DNA from 2 places in the Streptomyces sp. CA-181903 genome. Region 1 is predicted to be linked to the other one. Evidence: riboswitches for the same ligand, from Rfam matches in the RefSeq annotation. Region 1 holds a riboswitch; the other holds the start of a gene.
What was found. Region 1 has a riboswitch for S-adenosylmethionine ahead of thrC (threonine synthase). Riboswitches for the same ligand answer to the same signal wherever they lie in the genome.
Positions count from the first base shown of each region.

Region 2: it holds a riboswitch for S-adenosylmethionine, as region 1 does, so the genes downstream of both, ACQEVS_RS08760 (aminotransferase class V-fold PLP-dependent enzyme) here and thrC (threonine synthase) in region 1, are expected to answer to the same signal.

Region 1 covers NZ_JBNJLY010000001.1:4,387,489-4,394,539, reverse strand. The annotation lists gene groL (chaperonin GroEL) at 1-723, opposite strand, end outside; gene ACQEVS_RS19740 (cold-shock protein) at 1,239-1,442, opposite strand; gene ACQEVS_RS19735 (MoaD/ThiS family protein) at 1,974-2,249, opposite strand; gene thrC (threonine synthase) at 2,304-3,584, opposite strand; SAM riboswitch class I at 3,602-3,736, opposite strand; gene ACQEVS_RS19725 (glucosyl-3-phosphoglycerate synthase) at 3,901-4,848, shown strand; gene ACQEVS_RS19720 (alpha,alpha-trehalose-phosphate synthase (UDP-forming)) at 4,915-6,381, shown strand; gene ACQEVS_RS19715 (hypothetical protein) at 6,535-7,051, shown strand, end outside.
Region 2 covers NZ_JBNJLY010000001.1:2,007,385-2,014,435, reverse strand. The annotation lists gene qcrC (cytochrome bc1 complex diheme cytochrome c subunit) at 1-38, shown strand, start outside; gene qcrA (cytochrome bc1 complex Rieske iron-sulfur subunit) at 35-1,090, shown strand; gene qcrB (cytochrome bc1 complex cytochrome b subunit) at 1,087-2,727, shown strand; gene trpD (anthranilate phosphoribosyltransferase) at 2,891-3,958, shown strand; SAM riboswitch class IV at 4,253-4,370, shown strand; gene ACQEVS_RS08760 (aminotransferase class V-fold PLP-dependent enzyme) at 4,526-5,821, shown strand; gene ACQEVS_RS08755 (Lrp/AsnC family transcriptional regulator) at 6,045-6,326, opposite strand; gene ACQEVS_RS08750 (rhomboid family intramembrane serine protease) at 6,323-7,051, opposite strand, start outside.

The sequences.
Region 1 (7,051 bases):
GGACTGCATGACCTTCTCGAGGAGCGGCAGCAGGTCCTTGACCGAGCTGATCTTCGAGTTGACGATCAGGATGTACGGGTCGTCGAGGGACGCCTCCATACGCTCCATGTCGGTGGCGAAGTACGCCGAGATGTAGCCCTTGTCGAAGCGCATACCCTCGGTGAGCTCCAGCTCCAGACCGAAGGTCTGGGACTCCTCGACGGTGATGACGCCTTCCTTGCCGACCTTGTCCATCGCCTCGGCGATGAGCTCGCCGATCTGCGTGTCGGCGGCGGAGATGGAGGCGGTGGAAGCGATCTGCTCCTTGGTCTCCACGTCCTTCGCCTGCTCCAGGAGGGCGGCGGAGACGGCCTCGACGGCCTTCTCGATACCGCGCTTCAGGGCCATGGGGTTGGCACCGGCGGCCACGTTGCGCAGACCCTCGCGGACCAGCGCCTGGGCGAGGACGGTCGCGGTCGTCGTGCCGTCACCGGCGACGTCGTCCGTCTTCTTCGCGACCTCCTTGACCAGCTCGGCGCCGATCTTCTCGTACGGGTCCTCCAGCTCGATCTCCTTGGCGATGGAGACACCATCGTTGGTGATCGTGGGGGCGCCCCACTTCTTCTCAAGGACGACGTTGCGGCCCTTGGGGCCGAGGGTGACCTTGACGGCGTCGGCGAGCTGGTTCATACCGCGCTCAAGGCCGCGCCGCGCCTCCTCGTCGAACGCGATGATCTTGGCCATGTGAAGTGGTCCTCCCGGACTGGGGGTGGATTGCTCCGGACCGCGCAGGCGCCCGCGACGGACGGCCCACACGCTCGGCGGTTCCTTGCCCCGCCGGGCTCGTGGACCTCACCGACGGTCCAAGTCTGTCACTCTCACTCGGAGAGTGCTAAGCCAATGATTAGCACTCGGCACCTCCGAGTGCAAGCGTCCCTCCGAAGACCGGGGTCATCCCGGACGCCGTCCCGGAGGGCTTTCGGGGCTCGTTTCGAACGGAACCCGCAGCCGCCTCCGGGACATCCCGGAGGCGCCCCGGAGACCCTTCCCACCGGGAGGCCGGCGCACTCCCCCGCATCGCCGGCCGGCCGGACGGACGGCCGAACAGACGGACGAGCAGGGCGGACGGGACGGGCAGAGCAGGTGAACGGGCAGGACAGGCGGGCGGGAAGGGCCGCGGAGGGCATGGCGAAGGGGTCCGCACCTGCCGGTGCGGACCCCTTCGGCAGACTGAGCGATCGGTGGTCGATGCGCCGCGGTCAGGCGGTCACCTTCACCATGTCGGCCTGAGGTCCCTTCTGGCCCTGCGAGATCTCGAACTCGACTCGCTGCCCCTCTTCCAGGGTGCGGTAGCCGTCCATCTGAATCGCGCTGTAGTGGACGAAAACATCCGCACCACCGTCGACCGCGATGAAGCCGTACCCCTTCTCCGCGTTGAACCACTTGACGGTGCCCTGAGCCATGCCTAACTCCCCTATTACTGGCCCTTGCGCAGGACCGCACTTCGCGGACCCGGGTCAGACCTCACCCCTTGTGACACCGAGGGGTGTGCGCCGGAACGCGTCGACCGCGGCTGAATGTATCTGCACGGATGCCGTCTGCAACAGGTCAGACGGACGAGAAATACCGGCATCGCCGAGCGGCGATTTACGCCCAACAGGGGATGTTCCAGGGCAAGTCGGGCCGGACATACGCCAGCCAACCCGACAATTCGCGCGCGTAATTCCTGCGCAACTTGACGGGTTCTCATATGCGTTCGGCTCTGACACCGGAGGGGGAACGTCCCAACTGTATCGCGGTTCAACAGACGGAATTGCCCCGTCCGCTTAGCGGCCGGGGCAATTCGTGGTTCGGGTGCGGCTGTTGTTGCCGGGTGAGGCTCTGGTTGCCGGTGTGGCGCTCGTTGCCGGATGCGGCGTTCATCGTCCGGCGCGGCGCTCGTTGCCGTCGAACGCCCGGCGCCACGGGGCTCAGACGCTCGGCGCCGCAGGCGCTCAGCCGCCCGCCACCGCCGGGATGATCGACACGCCCGCGCCGTCCGGGGTCGCCGCGGCGAGGCCACCCTCGAAGCGGACGTCGTCGTCGTTGACGTACACGTTGACGAAGCGGCGCAGTTTGCCGGCGTCGTCGAGGAGCCGGGCGGCGATGCCCGGGTGGTTCTTCTCCAGGTCGGCGATCACCTCGGAGAGGGTGGCTCCCTGGGCGGGGACCTCGGCTCGGTCGCCGGTGTAGGTGCGGAGGATGGTGGGGATGCGGACGGTGACGCTCATGGGGTGGCCTTTCTTGTGAGTGGTGTGGCGCGTGTGAGTGTGGGGTGCCCCCCTCTACCCCAGCCCCGCCTCCCGGAAAGCCCCCAGGCTCGGCCTGATCGTCACCGAAGGCCCCGCCGCCACCGCGTCCAGCGTCTTCAGCCCGTCCCCCGTGTTCAGCACCACGGTCGTCAGCGAGGGATCCAGCACCCCCGCCTTCAGCAGCTTTCGCGTGACGCCCACCGTCACGCCGCCCGCCGTCTCGGCGAAGATCCCCTCCGTGCGGGCGAGCAGCCGGATCGCGTCCACGATCTCCGGGTCCGTGACGTCCTCGACCGCGCCGCCCGTACACCGGGCGATGTCGAGCACGTACGGCCCGTCGGCCGGGTTGCCGATGGCCAGGGACTTCGCGATCGTGTCGGGCTTGACCGGGCGGACCACGTCCTGGCCGTCCTTGAAGGCGCGGGAGACCGGGGAGCAGCCCTCGGCCTGGGCGCCGAAGATGCGGTAGGGGCGGTCTTCCACCAGCCCGAGGGTGATCAGTTCCCGCAGCCCCTTGTCGATCTTCGTGAGCTGGGAGCCGGAGGCGATGGGAATGACGAGCTGGTCGGGCAGCCGCCACCCCAGCTGTTCGCAGATCTCGTAGGCGAGCGTCTTGGAGCCCTCGCCGTAGTACGGGCGGAGGTTGACGTTGACGAACCCCCAGCCCTCGCCCAGCGGGTCGCCGATGAGCTCGGAGCAGAAGCGGTTGACGTCGTCGTACGTGCCCTCGATGCCGACGAGGTCACCGCCGTAGACGGCGGCCATGACGACCTTGCCGGCCTCCAGGTCGTGCGGGATGAAGACGCAGGACCGGAGTCCGGCGCGGGCGGCCGCCGCGCCCACCGCGCCGGCCAGGTTGCCGGTCGACGAGCAGGACAGCGTGGTGAAGCCGAAGGCGCGCGCCGCCTCCACCGCGACCGCGACGACGCGGTCCTTGAAGGAGTGGGTGGGGTTGCCGGAGTCGTCCTTGACGTGCAGCTCACCCGTCACGCCCAGCTCACGCGCCAGGTTGTCGGCGCGGACGAGCTGGGTGAAGCCGGGCCGGAGGTTGGGCCGGGAGGCGACGTCGGCGGGGACGGGCAGCAGCGGCGCGTACCGCCAGATGTTCGCGGGTCCGGACTCGATGCGCCGCCGCAGGCCCTCCGGGTCGCCGAGCGGCAGCTCGTAGGCGACCTCCAGCGGGCCGAAGCAGGAGGCGCAGGCGAAGACCGGCCCGAGGGGGACGCGCTCGCCGCACTCGCGGCAGGACAGCGCGACGGCGGGACCAAAGGAAGCGGTGGCGGAAGTGACGCTTTCGACGGCTTGCACAGCCATGGAGGCGAGGCCCTTTCTCCTCATCTTCCCCGTGGCGAACCTCGCCACGAGACGGAATTGGCACCTTCCCCGCCGGGAGCCTCACTAGGAGACCGGCTGGAGGGTTGCCGGGGCTTCAACGGGCCGTGTCCCTCTGCCCCTCTGGATGAGCGGTATGGCACTGGGCGCGGCCCAGGCGTTTGTGCACGCGGCACCCCCGACATACGAGCGTGCTCCGCGTTGTTCAAGACTGTATCTGAAGGTGCGGCGCGGCGAGAGGGCCGTTTCGCACCGCGAGACAGATCACCACACCGTTCACAAGCGAGGAGTCGTTCACGTGCTGGAAGAGGTGGAGCGCTGGCTGTCCCGGCGGTCCTGGACCGCGGCAGACCGCCCGCTCGACCGGCTGCTCGCCGCGAAGCGCGCGTCGGGCACCACGGTCAGCGTCGTCCTGCCCGCGCTGAACGAGGAGGCCACGGTCGGCGACATCGCCGCGGCGATCCGCCGCGACCTCATGACGGACGAGGTGCCGCTCGTCGACGAGCTGGTGGTCCTCGACTCCGGCTCGACGGACGGCACGGCCCGGGTCGCCGCGGCGGCCGGGGCCCGGGTCGTGCACCGGGACGACGTGCTCCCCGGGCTGCCCACCGTCCCCGGCAAGGGCGAGGTGCTGTGGCGGTCCCTGCTGGTGACCTCCGGCGACGTCGTCTGCTTCGTCGACGCCGACCTGCGCGACTTCTCGTCCGCCTTCGTCTCCGGGATCGTCGGCCCGCTGCTGACCGACCCGGACGTCGCCTTCGTCAAGGCGATGTACGACCGTCCGCTGGGCGAGGCGGCGGGCCAGGGCGGCCGGGTGACGGAGCTGGTGGCCCGCCCGCTGCTCAATCTGCACTGGCCGCGGCTGGCCGGTTTCGTGCAGCCGCTGGGCGGCGAGTACGCGGCCCGGCGCTCGCTGCTGGAGCGGCTGCCGTTCCCCGTCGGCTACGGCGTGGAGCTCGGCCTGCTCGTCGACGCGCTGCACACGGTGGGCCTGGACGCGCTGGCCCAGGTCGACGTCGGGGTGCGCAAGCACCGCCACCAGGACGGACGGGCGCTGGGCCGGATGGCCGCCGCCATCTACCGCACCGCCCAGTCGCGGCTGGGCCGCGAACCGCTGGTGCGCCCGGAGCTGACCCAGTTCGAGCGCACGCCGGAGGGTTTCGTTCCGCGGACGTACCCGGTGGACACCGAGGAACGCCCGCCGATGACGCGGATCCCCGAGTACGCGCGGCACCGCGCGGCGTAGACGCGGGAACGGGCAAGAGGGGGAGGCGTACGTTTGAGCGGATGGCGGCGTGGCAAGGCTCGCGTCATGGTCGCTGAGCACGTGCAGAACGCCCCCATCGTCGTGGCCTCCAACCGCGGCCCGGTCTCCTACCGGGTCGCCGAGGACGGCTCCCTGACCTCCGGCCGGGGCGGCGGTGGCCTGGTCTCCGGGCTCAGCGCCATCGGTACGGACTCCGGCGCGGTGTGGGTCTGCGCCGCGCTCGGCGAGGGCGACCGGCTCGCCGCCCGCCGCGCGGGCCGCCGGCTCGACCCGGCCGACACCGGCGGGTACGGCGTACGGATGCTCGACGTCCCGGCCGAGACCTTCGCCGCCGCGTACAACGGCATCGCCAACTCGGTGCTGTGGTTCGTCCACCACCTGCTCTACCAGACGCCGCTGGAGCCCGTCTTCGACGCCGGGTTCCGCGAGCAGTGGGCCGCCTACGAGACGTACAACGCCGCCTTCGCGGACGCGCTCGCCGAGGAGGCCGCCGAGGGCGCGGTGGTGCTCGTGCAGGACTACCACCTGACGCTGGTCCCCGGCCTGCTCCGCGAGCGCCGCCCCGACCTGCGCATCGGTCACTTCTCCCACACCCCCTGGGCGCCGCCGGACTACTACCGGATGCTCCCCGACGACGTGGCCGCGCAGGTGCTGCGCGGCATCCTGGGCGGCGACCGCGCGGCGTTCCTCACCCGCCGCTGGGCCGACGCGTTCGCCGCCTGCTGCGCGGACGTCCTCGGCGCGGAGGTCGTCCGCGCGGACGACGGGACGGCGACGGCCGTGCGCCTCGACGGGCGGACGACCCTGCTCGGCGTCCACGGCCTCGGCGCGGACGCCGCCTTCCTGCGCGAGCGCGCCCACCGGCCGGACGTCGAGGAGCGGATGGCCGCGCTGCGCGAGCAGGTCGGGGCCGGCCGCCGGACGATCGTCCGCGTGGACCGCACCGAGCTGTCGAAGAACATCGTCCGCGGCCTGCACGCCTTCCGGCGGCTCCTGGAGGACCACCCGCAGTGGCACGAACGCGTCGTGCACATCGCGTTCGCGTACCCGTCCCGGCAGGACCTGACCGTCTACCGCGACTACACGGCGGAGGTCGAACGCGTCGCCGGGCGGATCAACGAGGACTTCGGGACGCCCGGCTGGCAGCCGGTCGCCCTGCACGTCAAGGACGACTTCGCGCGCTCCCTCGCGGCCTACCGGATGGCGGACGTCGCCCTGGTCAACCCGATCCGCGACGGGATGAACCTGGTCGCCAAGGAGGTGCCGGTCGTCTCCGACGACGGCTGCGCGCTGGTCCTCTCGCGGGAGGCGGGGGCCGCGGCGGAGCTGGGCGCGGACGCGATCGTCGTCAACCCGTACGACGTCGAAGCCACCGCCCGCGCCCTGCACGAGGCGCTGCTGATGGACCCGGGGCAGCGCGCGGACCGGTCGAAGCGGCTGGCCGCGGCGGCGACGGCGCTGCCGCCGGCGCGCTGGTTCGTCGAACAGCTGGACGCGCTGCGGGCGTTGTAGCGCGGGACGGCTGGGGGGCGGGCCCGGCGGCCAGGGGACGGAACCGGAGGTCAGGGGACGGGAGGGGCGTCGGGGCGTGTGGCGGGCTGCCGTGCGCGCCGGTGCGCTTCGGTCGCCCGACTGACGGGCGGTGCGGACGGGTAGTCATGGGGCATGTCGATCGCACCTCGTTGGGCGGCCGTTGCCGCCACGGCCGCCGTCCTCGCCGTGACCACCGCCGGTTGTTCGTCGGATTCCGGTGACGGGAAGTCGGACGCCAAGGCAGACAAGGGGGCCTCGGCCACCGGTACGGCCTCGCCCACCGGGCCCGACGCGGCCAAGGGGCCGTCCTCGTCCGCCGGATCCGGCGCGGATTCCGGCGACGGGTCGGTACCGGTCGGGCCGGGCCCCCAGTCCTCGTACACCGTGCAGAAGCAGCCCGCTCCCGGCACGTGCACCTACCGCTATACGACGGCCAAGGAGCCGCTGCCCGACCCCAAGTGCACCCCCGGGGCGACCAACCCCAAGGTCACCCCGGACACGCTGAAGACCACGATCTGCCGCGGCGGTTACACCAAGGGCATCAGGCCGCCCGTGAACATCACGAACCGCGAGAAGACCGCCAACGCCGCTTCCTACGGCTACAAGAAGTCGCTGCACGACGCCGAGTACGACCACCTCATCAGCCTCC
Region 2 (7,051 bases), 2.4 Mb from region 1:
GGGTCGCCGCCCGGACCGCAAAGGCCAAGAAGTCATGAGTAGCCAAGACATTCCAGAAGAGACCCTGCCGAGCAAGCAGGGCGACACGCGCGAGGGCGCGGTGACGGTCAAGGGCGACCCCTTCGCCGACCCGGGCCTGCCGCCGCACGAGCACCGCATCCAGGACGTCGACGAACGGGCCGCCAGGCGCTCCGAGCGCGTCGTGGCGTTCATGTTCACGCTGTCCATGCTGGCCACCGTCGGCTTCATCGCCGCCTACCTGGCCATCCCGATCGACAAGAACATCTATGTGTTCCCGCTCGGTCACATCAGCGCCATGAACTTCACGCTGGGGCTCACCCTCGGCGTGGCCCTGCTCTGCATCGGCGCGGGTGCGGTCCACTGGGCCCGCACCCTGATGTCGGACGAGGAGCGGATCGACGAGCGCCACCCGATCGAGGCGTCCCCCGAGGTCAAGGCCAAGGTCATGGCCGACTTCGCCGAGGGCGCCAAAGAGTCGGCGATGGGCCGTCGCCCGCTGATCCGCAACACGATGTTCGGCGCCCTGGCGCTGATGCCGCTCTCCGCCCTCTTCCTCTTCGGCGGCCTGGGCCCCAAGCCGGGCACCAAGCTCCGCAAGTCCAAGTGGGCGCCCGGCAAGCTGCTGGTCAACCAGAACACGATGCAGCCGCTGCGTCCCGAGGACGTCCAGGTCGGCTCCCTCACCTTCGCCATGCCGCAGGGCATGTCGGAGGAGGACCACGACTTCCAGGTCCAGATCGCCAAGGCGGCCCTGATGATCGTCCGGCTCCGTCCGGAGGACATCAAGGACAAGAAGGAACTGGACTGGTCGGTCGACGGCATCGTCGCGTTCTCCAAGATCTGCACGCACGTGGGCTGCCCGATCAGCCTCTACGAGCAGCAGACCCACCACGTGCTCTGCCCGTGCCACCAGTCCACCTTCGACCTCTCCGACGGCGGTCGCGTGGTCTTCGGTCCGGCCGGGCACGCCCTTCCGCAGCTGCGGATCAAGGTCAATGACAAGGGCTACCTCGAGGCGATGGGCGACTTCGCCGAGCCCGTCGGTCCTGCCTTCTGGGAGCGCGGATGAGTACTGCAGACACCACGGCGGCCGGCAAGACCGGCCGCAAGGCACCCGCGGGTGAGCGGGTCGCCGACTGGGCCGACGGCCGGCTGGGCATCTACAGCCTGGCCAAGGTCAACATGCGGAAGATCTTCCCGGACCACTGGTCCTTCATGCTGGGCGAGGTCTGCCTCTACAGCTTCCTGATCATCATCCTCACGGGTGTGTATCTGACGCTGTTCTTCCACCCGAGCATGAACGAGGTCGTCTACCACGGCTCCTACGTCCCGCTCCAGGGACAGCGGATGTCCGAGGCGTTCTCCTCGACGATGCACATCAGCTTCGACGTCCGCGGTGGTCTGCTCATCCGGCAGATCCACCACTGGGCCGCGCTGATCTTCCTCGCCGGCATGTTCGTGCACATGATGCGCGTCTTCTTCACGGGCGCGTTCCGCAAGCCGCGTGAGATCAACTGGCTGTTCGGGTTCCTGCTGTTCTTCCTCGGCATGTTCACCGGCTTCACCGGTTACTCGCTGCCGGACGACCTGCTCTCCGGCACCGGTGTGCGCTTCGTGGACGGCGCGATCCTGTCCGTCCCGGTCATCGGCACCTACCTGTCGATGTTCGTGTTCGGCGGGGAGTTCCCCGGCGGGGACTTCGTGGCACGGTTCTACTCGGTCCACATCCTGCTGCTGCCGGGCATCATGCTCGGTCTCGTGGTGGCCCACCTGATCCTGGTCTTCTACCACAAGCACACCCAGTTCCCGGGTCCGGGCCGCACCGAGAAGAACGTCGTCGGCATGCCGCTGCTGCCCGTCTACATGGCCAAGGCGGGAGGCTTCTTCTTCCTCGTCTTCGGTGCCATCGCGGCCATCGCGGCGATCGCCACGATCAACCCCATCTGGGAGATCGGCCCCTACCGGCCGGACCAGGTGTCCACCGGCGCCCAGCCCGACTGGTACATGGGCTTCGCCGAGGGTCTGATCCGCGTCATGCCGGGCTGGGAGATCAACATCTGGGGCCACACCCTGGTCCTGGGCGTGTTCATCCCGCTGGTCATCTTCCCGCTGGTGCTCTTCGCCATCGCCTTCTGGCCGTTCCTGGAGGCATGGGCGACCGGCGACAAGCGGGAGCACCACCTGCTGGACCGTCCGCGCAACGCTCCGACGCGCACCGCCTTCGGTGTCGCCTGGATCGCCGCGTACTTCGTGATGCTGATCGGCGGTGGAAACGACCTCTGGGCCACGCACTTCCACCTGTCGCTCAACGCGATCACCTGGTTCGTCCGCATCGGGTTCTTCGCGGTCCCCGTGCTGTCGTTCATCGCCACCCGCCGGATCTGCATGGGTCTCCAGCGGCGCGACCGGGAGAAGGTCCTGCACGGCCGCGAGTCCGGCATCATCAAGCGCCTGCCGCACGGTGAGTTCGTGGAGGTCCACGAGCCCCTCACGCAGGAGCAGCTGCACACGCTCACCGCGCACGAGCAGCCGAAGCCGCTGGAGCTGGAGCCCGAGGTCGACAAGAACGGCGTCGCGCGCAAGGCGTCCATGGGCCAGAAGATGAAGGTCCGGCTCTCCAAGAGCATGTACGGGGAGGACAAGTTCGTCCCCAAGGCCACCGCGGAGGAGTACCAGGAGATCACGAGCGGCCACGGCCACCACTGATCCCCTGATCTCCGGATACGATCGCGACTGATCACAGCTGATCGCCACGGCAGGAGCCCCGTCCACCGCATGGACGGGGCTCTTCGCCGTCCCGGGACCTGGTTAGGCTGGGCACGTGCCCTGCGAGGACAGGGCCCCGTACCGACCACCAGGAGCGTGGACCATGAACGTTGCGACCCCGACAGGCGGCGACGGCACGGTGTCCCGGTCCTGGCCCGGCATCCTGGAGACACTGCTCGGCGGACGGGACCTGGCCGCGGACGACACCGCCTGGGCCATGGACCGCATCATGCGCGGGGCCGCCACCGACGCCCAGATCGCCGGCTTCGCCGTGGCCCTGCGCGCCAAGGGCGAGACGGTCGCCGAGATCTCCGGCCTGGTACGGGCCATGTACGCGCACGCCAACCTCATCGAGGTGCCCGGCCCCAGCGTGGACATCGTGGGTACGGGCGGCGACGGCGCCAAGACGGTGAACATCTCGACGATGTCGTCGATCGTCGTCGCGGGAACGGGCGTGAAGGTCGTCAAGCACGGCAACCGGGCCGCGTCCTCCGCGAGTGGGGCCTCCGACGTCCTGGAGAAGCTGGGCGTCAACCTGGACCTCTCCCCGGAGCGGGTGGTGGAGGTCGCCCGCGAGGCCGGCATCACCTTCTGCTTCGCCGTGAAGTTCCACCCCGCGCTGCGGCACGTCGCTGCCGCCCGCCGCGAACTCGGCGTCCGCACCACCTTCAACGTCCTCGGCCCGCTCACCAACCCGGCCCGCGTCCGCGCCCAGGCCACCGGCGTCGCCGACGCGCGGATGGCGCCCATCCTGGCCGGGGTGCTCGCCGAACGGGGCTCGTCCGCGCTGGTGTTCCGGGGCGACGACGGGCTGGACGAGCTGACGACCACGGCCACGTCGCGGGTGTGGGTCGTGCGGGACGGTGTGGTGCGGGAGGAGCACTTCGATCCGCGGGACGTGGGGATCGAGCTGGTGCCCGTGGAGGCGCTGCGCGGCGCGGACGCGTCGTACAACGCGGATGTGGCGCGGCGGGTGCTGGCGGGGGAGAGGGGGCCCGTGCGGGATGCGGTGCTGCTGAACTCGGCGGCGGCGCTGGTGGCGCTGGAGCCGTCCGACGAGCCGCTTGCGGTGCGGATCGCCGGGGGGATCGCGCGGGCGGCGGAGTCGATCGACAGCGGGGCGGCGGGGGCCGCTTTGGAGCGGTGGGTTCGGGTCAGTAACGGGGGGTGAGGGTGCCCCGGTCCCGCCCTTTCTCCGTTTCCTGGGGCTGCGCCCCAGACCCCGCTTGTCGCGGCTTCGCCGCTCGTCCTCAAACGCCGGACGGGCTGATTTCAGCGCGTTGGGGGTGCCCCCTTTGGGGGAGTTTGAGGACAACCGCGCGGAGCGCGGTTTCGGGGGTGCGGGGGCCGGCTCCCGCAGGAAACGGTGAAAGGGCGGGACCGGGGCACCACCCCCGGACATAAGCCGTCCGTATCACGGACCCCGCTTTCGCCGCCCTGATCCGCTATGCCATACTCGCCGCCAGGTCACGAGTGACAGCGACACAGGCCCCGGCCCGCTGTCCGGCAACCCTCCGTCCGTGGCGGGGTGCCCCGGGTGATGACCGGGCCGCAGGCAGCGAGGTCTGCGGCAAGCGCGGATCCCTCGCCAGGGATCCTGGTCGTCGAGGGAGTTCCTTCCGTGATCCAGCGAATGCGCTAGGGCCGAGAGCCCCTTCTCCGCGCCCGCACGTTCCCCTTCTCCTGCGCCGCCGTGCCGCCGCGCAGTGATCTGGCCTGCCTTCCACGGGAGTTCGTCATGTCCTCCACCGTTTCCGCCCCTGCTCCTGCCGTCGTCACCGGTCCCGCGCCGGCCCTGCCGCTGCCCGTCCTCGGCCGGGACGTCCGCGTTCCCGTCGCCGGCGGCGGCGAAGTCCCCTACGCCGCCCTCGACTACGCGGCGAGCGCGCCCGCCCTCCAGCGGGTGTGGGACGACGTCGCCGCCTACGCGCCGTACTACGGCAGCGTGCACCGGGGGGCCGGTTACCTCTCGCGGCTCTCCACCGAGCTGTTCGAGAACAGCCGGGCGACCGTCGCCGCGTTCCTCGGCTGCCGGGCGGACGACCAGGTGGTCTTCACCCGCTCGACCACCGACTCGCTCAACCTCCTGGCCGCGGCCCTGCCCGCCGGCACCCGGGTGTTCGTCTTCGAGACCGAGCACCACGCCGCCCTGCTGCCCTGGACCCGCCGCGCCGGCACCGGCGAGACGCCCGTCACCTGGCTGGACGCGCCGCGCAGCCCCGAGCAGGCCGTCGAGACGCTGGAACGGGCGCTGGCGGCGCGGGAGCCGTACGGTCCCGCGCTGGTGTGCGTGACGGGCGCGTCCAACGTGACCGGCGAGGTGTGGCCCGTCCGCGAACTCGCCGCCGCCGCGCACGCGCACGGCGCTCGTGTCGTCCTCGACGCGGCACAGCTCGCGCCGCACCGCGCGGTGGACATCGGCGAACTGGACGTCGACTGGGTCGCCTTCTCCGGCCACAAGCTGTACGCGCCTTTCGGCGCGGGGGTGTTGGCCGGGCGGGCGGACTGGCTGCGGGCGGCCGAGCCGTACCTCGCGGGGGGTGGTGCCACGCGCAGTGTGCGGCGGGAGGGCGACGGGGTGCAGCCGGTCGTGGAGTGGGACGAGGGGGTCGCGCGGCACGAGGCCGGGTCCCCGAACGTCATCGGCGCGCATGCCGTCGCCTCTGCTTGCCGGGCGCTGACCGAGGCGGGCTTCGAGCGGCTCGCCGCGCGGGAGGAGGCGCTGCTCGCACGGTTGCGCGCGGGGCTCGCGGCGGTACCGGGGGTTCGGGTCCTGTCCCTGTTCGGGGATGACGCGCCGCGGGTGGGGGTGGTGTCGTTCGTCGTCGACGGGTGGGAGAGTTCCGCGTTCGCCGCGGCTCTGTCCGGGGAGTACGGGATCGGGGTGCGGGATGGTCTTTTCTGCGCGCATCCCCTTGTGCGGGCGCTGCTCCCTGCGGGGGGCTCGGCCGTGCGTGTGAGCTTCGGCGTCGGGACGCCTGACGAGCACATCGAGCGGTTTGTGGGGGCGGTGGGGGAGTTGGCGGGGCGGTAGGCGCCTGCGGCGGGCTGTGCCCCGGTCCCGCCCCTTCGCCGATTCCTGGGGGCAAGCCCCCAGACCCCCTTGTCCTCAAACGCCGGACGGGCTGATTTCAGCCCGTCCGGCGTTTGAGGACAACCGCGCGGAGCGCGGTTTCAGGGGGTCCGGGGTGCTCCCCGGGAATCGGCGAAAGGGCGGGTCCGGGGCACCAGCCCGCCGCAGGCGCCCCGCGCAGCGCCTAGCTGTCGAGCCCGATCGCGAACGCCGCCTCCAGATCATGCTGCGAGTACGTGCGGAACGCGATGTGCGTCTCGGTCGACGCCACCCCGGGCACCTTGCTGATCCGCCCCGGAATGACCTCCGCGAGATCATCGTGCCGAGCCACCCGCACCATCGCGATGAGGTCGTAGGCCCCGGTCACGGAGAACACCTCGCTCACCCCTTCCAGCGCCGCGATCTGCTCGGCGATCTCGGGGATCCGGTCCACGTCGGTCTTGATCAGCACGATCGAGGTGATCACGTCGGTTTGTCTCCTTCGGCGGGCCCGGCCGCGTCGTTCACGGGGGATTTCACTCTAACCGGCCGTTCCCGGCACACCCATGCGAAGCCGAAGCCGAGGGCGAAGCCCATGACGTGGGCGAGGTAGGCGACTCCGGGGCGGTCGTCGGGGGCGCCGACGCCGGGCCATTGGAGGGCGAACCAGAAGAGGAGGACGGCCCAGGCGGGGAAGCGCAGCGGGAGGAAGAAGAGGAACGGGAAGAGGCTGGTCACCCGGGCCCGTGGGAAGAGATGCAGGAAGGCTCCGAGGATCCCGGAGATGGCCCCGGAGGCGCCGACGAGCGACTGGGCGGATCCGGCGTGCACGGCCGCGTAGCCGAGCAGGGCGAGGAAGCCGGTGACGACGTAGCACAGGGCGAACGAGAGGCGGCCCATGCGCTCCTCCGTCATCGCCCCGAAGACGTGGAGGAAGAGCATGTTGCCGAGCAGATGCAGCCAGTTGCCGTGCACGAAGAGGGCGGTGAACGGGGTGGCGAGGGACGCCGGCAGCTCGTGCCAGAGCTCGTCCGGCACCACTCCCCACCGTTCGAAGTAGGCCGTCTGGGCGGCGATCAGGTCGGCGCCGGTGCCGTACGAGGGATCGAGGCCGGACGCCGGACCGATCAGGAAGACCGCGCAGCAGGTGGCCAGAACGGTACGGGTGACCCAGGGGGCGCGGGGCCGGTCCCGCCGCACTGCCTTTACGAT